Regions from separate parts of the Actinoplanes sp. NPDC089786 genome, predicted to be linked through region 3. Evidence: riboswitches for the same ligand, from Rfam matches in the RefSeq annotation. Region 3 holds a riboswitch; each other region holds the start of a gene.
The links. A riboswitch is a leader RNA that binds a small molecule or an ion and turns the genes downstream of it on or off. The one in region 3 is predicted to bind cyclic di-AMP.
Positions count from the first base shown of each region.

Region 1: another riboswitch for cyclic di-AMP. It lies ahead of AB0O15_RS40650 (NlpC/P60 family protein); the one in region 3 lies ahead of AB0O15_RS24710 (hypothetical protein).
Region 2: another riboswitch for cyclic di-AMP. It lies ahead of AB0O15_RS30885 (NlpC/P60 family protein); the one in region 3 lies ahead of AB0O15_RS24710 (hypothetical protein).

Region 1 is NZ_JBFBGU010000025.1:25,066-27,317, reverse strand. It holds gene AB0O15_RS40660 (hypothetical protein) at 1-154, shown strand, start outside; gene AB0O15_RS40655 (DUF3817 domain-containing protein) at 165-509, shown strand; cyclic di-AMP (ydaO/yuaA leader) riboswitch at 677-805, shown strand; gene AB0O15_RS40650 (NlpC/P60 family protein) at 864-1,778, shown strand; gene AB0O15_RS40645 (sigma-70 family RNA polymerase sigma factor) at 1,843-2,252, opposite strand, start outside.
Region 2 is NZ_JBFBGU010000013.1:231,811-234,062, reverse strand. It holds gene AB0O15_RS30890 (MurT ligase domain-containing protein) at 1-328, opposite strand, end outside; cyclic di-AMP (ydaO/yuaA leader) riboswitch at 703-904, shown strand; gene AB0O15_RS30885 (NlpC/P60 family protein) at 911-1,711, shown strand; gene mraZ (division/cell wall cluster transcriptional repressor MraZ) at 2,127-2,252, shown strand, end outside.
Region 3 is NZ_JBFBGU010000008.1:269,809-272,060, forward strand. It holds gene AB0O15_RS24705 (glycoside hydrolase family 65 protein) at 1-71, shown strand, start outside; gene AB0O15_RS24710 (hypothetical protein) at 125-1,165, opposite strand; cyclic di-AMP (ydaO/yuaA leader) riboswitch at 1,169-1,308, opposite strand; cyclic di-AMP (ydaO/yuaA leader) riboswitch at 1,572-1,712, shown strand; gene AB0O15_RS24715 (hypothetical protein) at 1,715-2,252, shown strand, end outside.

The DNA of each region.
Region 1 (2,252 bases), on a different contig from region 3:
TGTTACCGTCGGCCGCCCGGTCCGGGTCCCGTCCCGCCCGGCGCCCGACCCCGGCGCCGACGACCCGGAACTGGCGGCCTACAACGACTACCTCGCCTGGCTCAACGCCCATCCCGGCGCCCGCCCCGGCGACTACCCCGGACCCAGGAAGTAAGGAAAGCACCGTGCAGGGAGCTCTCACCCGTTACCGGATCATCGCCTACATCGTCGGCGTGGTCCTGATCGTGCTGGTCCTCGTGGGCATGCCGCTGAAGTACCTGGCCGACAACGACACGGTGGTCGCGGGCGTCGGCCCGGCGCACGGCTTCCTCTTCATCCTGTACGTGCTGGCCACCTTCGACCTCGGCCGCCGCGCCCAGTGGCCGCTCAGCCGCATGCTGCTGGTGATGCTGGCCGGCACCATCCCGTTCCTGTCCTTCTGGGCCGAGCGGAAAGTGACGCGCAATTGGATCAGCGTCAATCCCGAAAAGTCCGATTCCGCGTCCGGGGATCACGCGCTGAATTCCTAGAATTACGCCGCGCATTCATTGGCTTAAGGTTTTCTTGCCGAGCTTGCTTTTCGGAGATCCATCGATAAGTTAATGCGGTTGGTTCGGTCCGCAGCCACACCCTCCGGTGGCGCCGAGCCGGCGCTGCCGAGTCTGCACGGCGGCCTCGACGCGGTCACCCCCATCCGGCCGCGCCCGGGCCCATCGTGACGAACCGGGGAACCGAGTTCTCGGGGTGAATCCGCGCACCACCGCGGTAGGGCCTTCTTCCCGCCCGAACCCGTCAGCTAACCCGGTAGGCGGCACAGGCGGAAGAAAGGCCTCTCAGCGTTGTCACACGCCCGCACGAGGTTCCGGATCGCGGCCGTCGCCCTCATGGCGCTGGCGCTGACCGGGCCGGCCGTGACGGCCGCTCACGCGGAACCGTCCAAGACCGAGATCACCAAGAAGATCGCCAAGGCATCGGACGATCTCGAGGATGTCGTCGAGTCGTACAACGGCATGAAGATCGATCTCAACAAGACCAAGGCCGATCAGGTCGCGCTGACGAAGTCGCTGGGCCCGGCCAAGGAGGTCCTCAAGGTCGCCCAGGCCGAGATGGGCCAGATCGCCAACAAGGCTTACCAGCAGGGTGACATCGGCGCCATGAACGTGATGCTCGAGGGATCGGGCACCCTGATGGACCGGATCGGCATGCTCGACCAGCTGACCCGCGATCGCCAGCGCAAGATCGACAACTACACGGCGACCACGCAGAACTACGACACGCGTCAGGCCGCCCTGAAGACCGCGCAGAACAAGCAGAACGCGCAGCTGAACGAGTTGGCCAAGCGCAAGAAGAAGATCGAGAACGACATCAAGAAGCTGTACGCGATGCGGACGGCGGCGTACGGCACGCCGACCAAGTCGGGCAGCAAGTACAGCGGCCCGATCCCGCAGATCGCCGGCTCCGCGGGCAAGGCGGTGTCCTTCGCGTACAACGCCATCGGCGTGATGTACAAGTTCGGCGCCGACGGCCCGAACGGCTACGACTGCTCGGGGCTGACCTCGGCGGCCTGGCGTGCGGCGGGCAAGAGCCTGCCCCACAAGGCCTCCGCCCAGATCAGCGCCACCACCCCGATCAGCAAGGGTGACCTGAAGGCGGGCGACCTCATCTTCTTCCGCAACGGTGGCCATGTCGGCCTCTACGTCGGCGGCGGAATGATGATCGACGCTTACCGTACCGGCGAGCCGGTGACGAAGCGCTCGATGAACTCGATGACTCCGACCGGGTACGGCCGGGTCAAGTAACTCAGCACAGTGAAAGGGCCGGTTCCCCTCGCGGGGAACCGGCCCTCTTGTATGACCTGATCGGTCAGGCGGCCTGCAGGCCCTCGGCCCGGGCCAGCTCACGCAGCCGGCCGAGCGCCTGGATCTCGAGCTGACGGATCCGCTCGCGGGAGAGCGAGAACCGGGAGGCGACCTCGGTGAGCGAGTGCTCCCGGCCGTCCTCCAGGCCGTAGCGGGCCCGCATGATGCCGGCCGACCGGTCGTCGAGGTGGTTGAGCAGACCCTCGATGCGCGACCGCTCCAGGGCGGTCAGCACGATCTCTTCCGGCGACGGGGCGTCGCTGTCGGCCACCAGGTCGCCGAGGTTGGTGTCACCGTCGTCGCCGACCGGGGTGTCCAGGGACACCGTGTCCTGCGCCCAGCGGGTGAGCTCACCGACCCGCTCGACGGTCACGCCGAGCGCCTTGGCGATCTGGTCGGGCTCGGGGTCGGCGC
Region 2 (2,252 bases), on a different contig from region 3:
CGTCGACCTCGAGCACCGCGAACGGGGTGGCACCGGCCTTGGCCAGGGCCGAGGTGTGCCCGCTGGGCATGTTGGCGCCGAACGAGTTGGTCGCCACCGGGCCGAGCACGCCCAGCGCGGCGGCGGTGAGCCGGGTGGTGGTGGTCTTGCCGTTGGTGCCGGAGACAAGCGCGATCGCCCGGCCGGTGGCCAGGTTCTTCAGCAGGTCAGGGTCGATCTTGAGACCGATCCAGCCGCCGATGACCGAGCCGTCGCCGCGTCCCGCGGCCCTGGAGATCGCAGCGGCGGTGCGCGAGACGGAGCTCGCCACCTTCGCGCGCATGGGCATCTTCCCGTCCGTCACGGTGGCGACAGTACCCGAACCGGACAGAGCGTCGATCCGGCCGCCCGGTGGCTGCCGGCGGGACGGGCATACCGGAAATCGCGGTCTTCAAGATCATTCGAAAGTTTGTTAATTGTGTGGCGAGACTCACCCGTTACCTTCGACGTTCGGTGATCACCGCACTGCGTACCGCAGTGGCATTTGTCTTGAGCGATATCCAAACCGGACATCGGCGCACATGCCAATTACTCTCCGTGGCCAGTCACGATCTGCAACCGTACGGAAATTCGGTTATCAAGGTCTGGCTGCCGGCGACCGCCCGCAGTTCGTGGACACGCGGGTCAACGCCGAGCTCTGCCCCGGCCCGATTCCACGACCCGAGTTCGAGAACATCCACACAAGGCGACGAGGGGCAGAGACGGGGGACCCAATCGGGTCCTCGCGAAGGCACCGTCACTACCGGCGGTGACCTGAGGGCTCAGGCCGTACGACACGGTCTTGGGGTGAAGCCGCCACGGCGGCCGGGCACACCTTCCCGCCCGAACCCGACAGCTAACCTCGCAGGCGTGCCGGAGGGATCTCTCTACCGTGCAACAAAGCACCTCGAGCCGGCGCCGCACCCTCGGCACCGGCAGCATCGCCCTGTCCCTGGGTATCTGCCTCGGCGCCGGCCAGATCGTGGCCACGCAGCCGGCGGTCGCGGCCACCCCGGTCGTCACCGCCGCCGCGATGCGGCCGCTGGCCAAGGTCACCCAGAAGGCCAGCGCGAAATCGGTGAAGTACGGCGCCTCGATCCGGATCACGACGTTCGTGGCCAACCCGAGCACCGGCAAGAAGGTCACGAGCGGCATGGTGCGCCTGCAGGCGCTCCGCAGCGGCAAGTGGCAGACGTGGCAGACCCGGACCATCCTGAAGTCGGGCGCCTACACCTTCTCGTTCAAGCCCCTGGTCTCCGGCACGTACCGCACCGTCTTCCTCGGCGGCGGCGGAGTGCGCGCGGCGGTCAGCCGGAACAACTCGTCGGTGTCGGTGACGAACAAGGGCGCCATGGTCCTGGCGGAGGCCGCGAGGCACAAGGGAGCGCTGTACAAGTACGGCGCGGCGGGTCCCAAGCGCTTCGACTGCTCCGGCTTCACGCTGTACGTCTACAAGAAGACCACCGGTCGCAAGCTGCCCCACAAGGCCAACTCGCAGCAGAAGTACGGCAGGTCGGTCAGCAAGGGCAGCCGGCAGCCCGGTGATCTGATCATCTTCCGCTCCGGCTCCTACGGCTACCACGCCGCGGTGTACGCGGGCGCCAACAAGATCTGGGACTCGCCGCACTCCGGCGCCCGGGTCTCGAAGCGCAAGATGATCAGCGGCAACTACGTGGTCCGCCGCCTGGTCTGAGTTCAGGACCGCAGTAAGTAAGGCGTAACCACTTTCGCACCGGCGGGGTGCGACCCGGGGTTCCTGGGTCGCACCCCGCCGGCGTCTGTGCTTGCTCCACCACCCTCCCCGCATCTCCTCCACTCCGCTCCACATCCACGCCCGGCGCCGCTGATACCGCGGATCCGGGCAGTTTTTCGTGCCCACCTGGGCGGCATGTCGGAAAGCGGACGCCATGATCAGGCCTTCGCCCTCCACTGGCACTCCACCGCGTCTACCTGCGCTTTCGTCTGCGAATCCGGTTCATGGACGGCACGATTCCGGTTGCGGGTGGAGGGAAGTGGAGTAGAGTGGAGCGCAGTGGCAGGGGGGACCTGCCGGCCCGATTCGACACGGCGGACCGCGAACCGCCGGCAGGGCGTAGGGGGGTTGGCCGATGTTTCTCGGCACGCATACCCCACGCCTGGACGAGAAGGGCCGGTTGATCCTTCCGGCGAAGTTCCGGGACGAGCTGGCGGGAGGTGTCGTGATCACCAAGGGGCAGGAGCGTTGCCTGTACGTG
Region 3 (2,252 bases):
CACCGACCGGCCCGCCGCCGCAGCAGCCCGCCGGCCGTGCCCCGGTCCGGCGCGCGACCAGCGGCCACTGACGAAAAACCCCTGCTCTCCGGTTTCGGAGGGCAGGGGTTTTTCTTCGTCACACCTAGAGCATCGACACGTGCACGTGGTCCTCGTGCGTGCTGACGCCGTGGTAGTTGCCCCAGCCGCGGGTCGGGAACCAGATCTGTTTGTTCCAGATCACATAGAGGATGCCGAGCCGGTCGGCGTTACGGACCAGGAACGCCATCAGGTCGTTGCCGTACTTCTTGGTGTCGGCGTTGTGGTATTTCGCGAAGCCCGACTTCTGCAGCGACCAGTCGCAGGCCCGGCCCTTGGGGTGTTCGAACGGGCCGCCGTTGCGGTGGCAGCCGACGAACCGGTCGAACCCGGCCTTCTTGACCTGCTGGTACATGTGCAGGGTGCGGGCGGTGATGCAGCCGCTGGTGGTCGGGTCCTTGACGTTGCAGCTCTGCGGGCCGAAGTCGCCGTTCTTGTCTCGCGGCGCCGGCTCGGCGACCTTGGACGTCGCGTCGACGAAGCCGTCGGTCAGCGAGCCGCCGACCAGGGCCAGCGCCTTGTCCGCCGCGTCCTTCTGCTTCTGCATCAGCACCATGTTGGCCTTCTGCTCCTTGACCTCCTGGTCGAGGCGGGCCTTGTTGCGGGCGACCTCGTCGATCGCCTCGTTCAGCTCGTGCAGCTTGTTGTCGTTCAGCGCGCTGAGCTCCTCGAGCGAGATCGCCCGGTCGAGGAAGCCGCCGGCGCCGGGGCTGTCGAGCAGGAAGCTGGCCGTGGACAGGCCGCCGTTGCGGTACTGCTGCCCGGCGATCCGGCCGACCTGGGGTAGCAGGAGATCGCGCTTGGCCTCCGCCTGCTTCACCTGCACCGAGAGGTTGAGCTGGGTCTTCGTCGACTTCTGCACCGCGGTCTTGGCGGCCAGGTAACGACGACCGGTGGAGTCGAGCACATCCTCCAGGAGCGCGTCCTGCTTGCCCTCCTCGGGCGCCTCGGCGGAACCGCTCTTCGTGGAGTTCTTGCCGTCACCCGGCTCGGCGCTCGCCGGTGACGCGGGTGCGAACACCGAAACGGTTACAGCGACGAGCGGTGCCAGGGCGAGGACCAGCCACCGGCGTGGGCTTGCCGTCATGCACAATCCTTCCGTGTAACCACCGGCCGAGTTAGCTGACGGGTTCGGGAGGGAAGCGCTCCCTACCGCGAGGTTCCGCGGATTCACCCCGGAGGAACATGGTTCCCCGGCTCGCCTTTCGGGCGATTAGGTGGTGGCCTGCCGGCACTTTGGGGGTAGTGCCTCCTGGCAGTGACCGGCGGCCAGCTTACCTGACGAAACGCCCGTCTTCAGCCCGCTGAACCGGTCAAAAGGCGTTATTGAGCAACGACTTTGGGTGACATTACCTGGTGACCTCACATCAATGTGAGTCGTCGCATTCTCACCGTAGTCGAAATAACTGATAGCACATGCTTAGTGGCTCTCAGTGCGAAGGTGGCGAATATCGGATTCGTAGGTATCGTTCCTGTCGGTCAGCGTTATCAAACGGTGATCGCCGCTCAATCGCCACACGGCGAGCCGGGGACCCAAATCCCAGGTAGTGGGGTGTATCCGCACTCGTTGCGGTAGGGAGCGCTTCCCTCCCGAACCCGTCAGCTAACCCGGTCGGCGGCCGACGGAAGGAACGGCATGAGGCAGAACTCTGTCCGGAAGCGACTGGCGTGCGCCCTCGCCATCGCAGTCGCGTTCGGCGGGCTCGCGGCCACCACCGTGGCGGGCCCGGCCCTGGCCGCGCCCCGGCCCCTGGCCGCACCGGGCGACAACGGCGACGACGGCGAAGGCGGCTCCAAGTCGCTGATCCAGCAGGTCGAGGCCGCGTCCAAGGGCTACGTGGACGCCAAGGAGGCGCTGGACACCTCCAAGGTCCGGCAGGCCAAGCTGGTCACCCGGATCAAGGAACTGGACAAAGAACTCGGTCCGCGGCAGGCCGAGCTCGACGAGATCGCCCGGCAGAGCTACCGCACCGGGCGGCTCGGGACGATGGGCGCGCTGATCAACGCGTCGGCCGGCGACTCGACCGGGATGCTCGACCGCGTGCAGATCCTGGAGACCGTCGCGGTCAAGCAGGACGCCGCGCTGCGGAACCTCAAGGACGCCCGGGACGAGCAGCTCCGGGCCAAGGCCGCGGTCGACGCCGAGATTGCCGACCAGCAGAAGCAGCTCACCG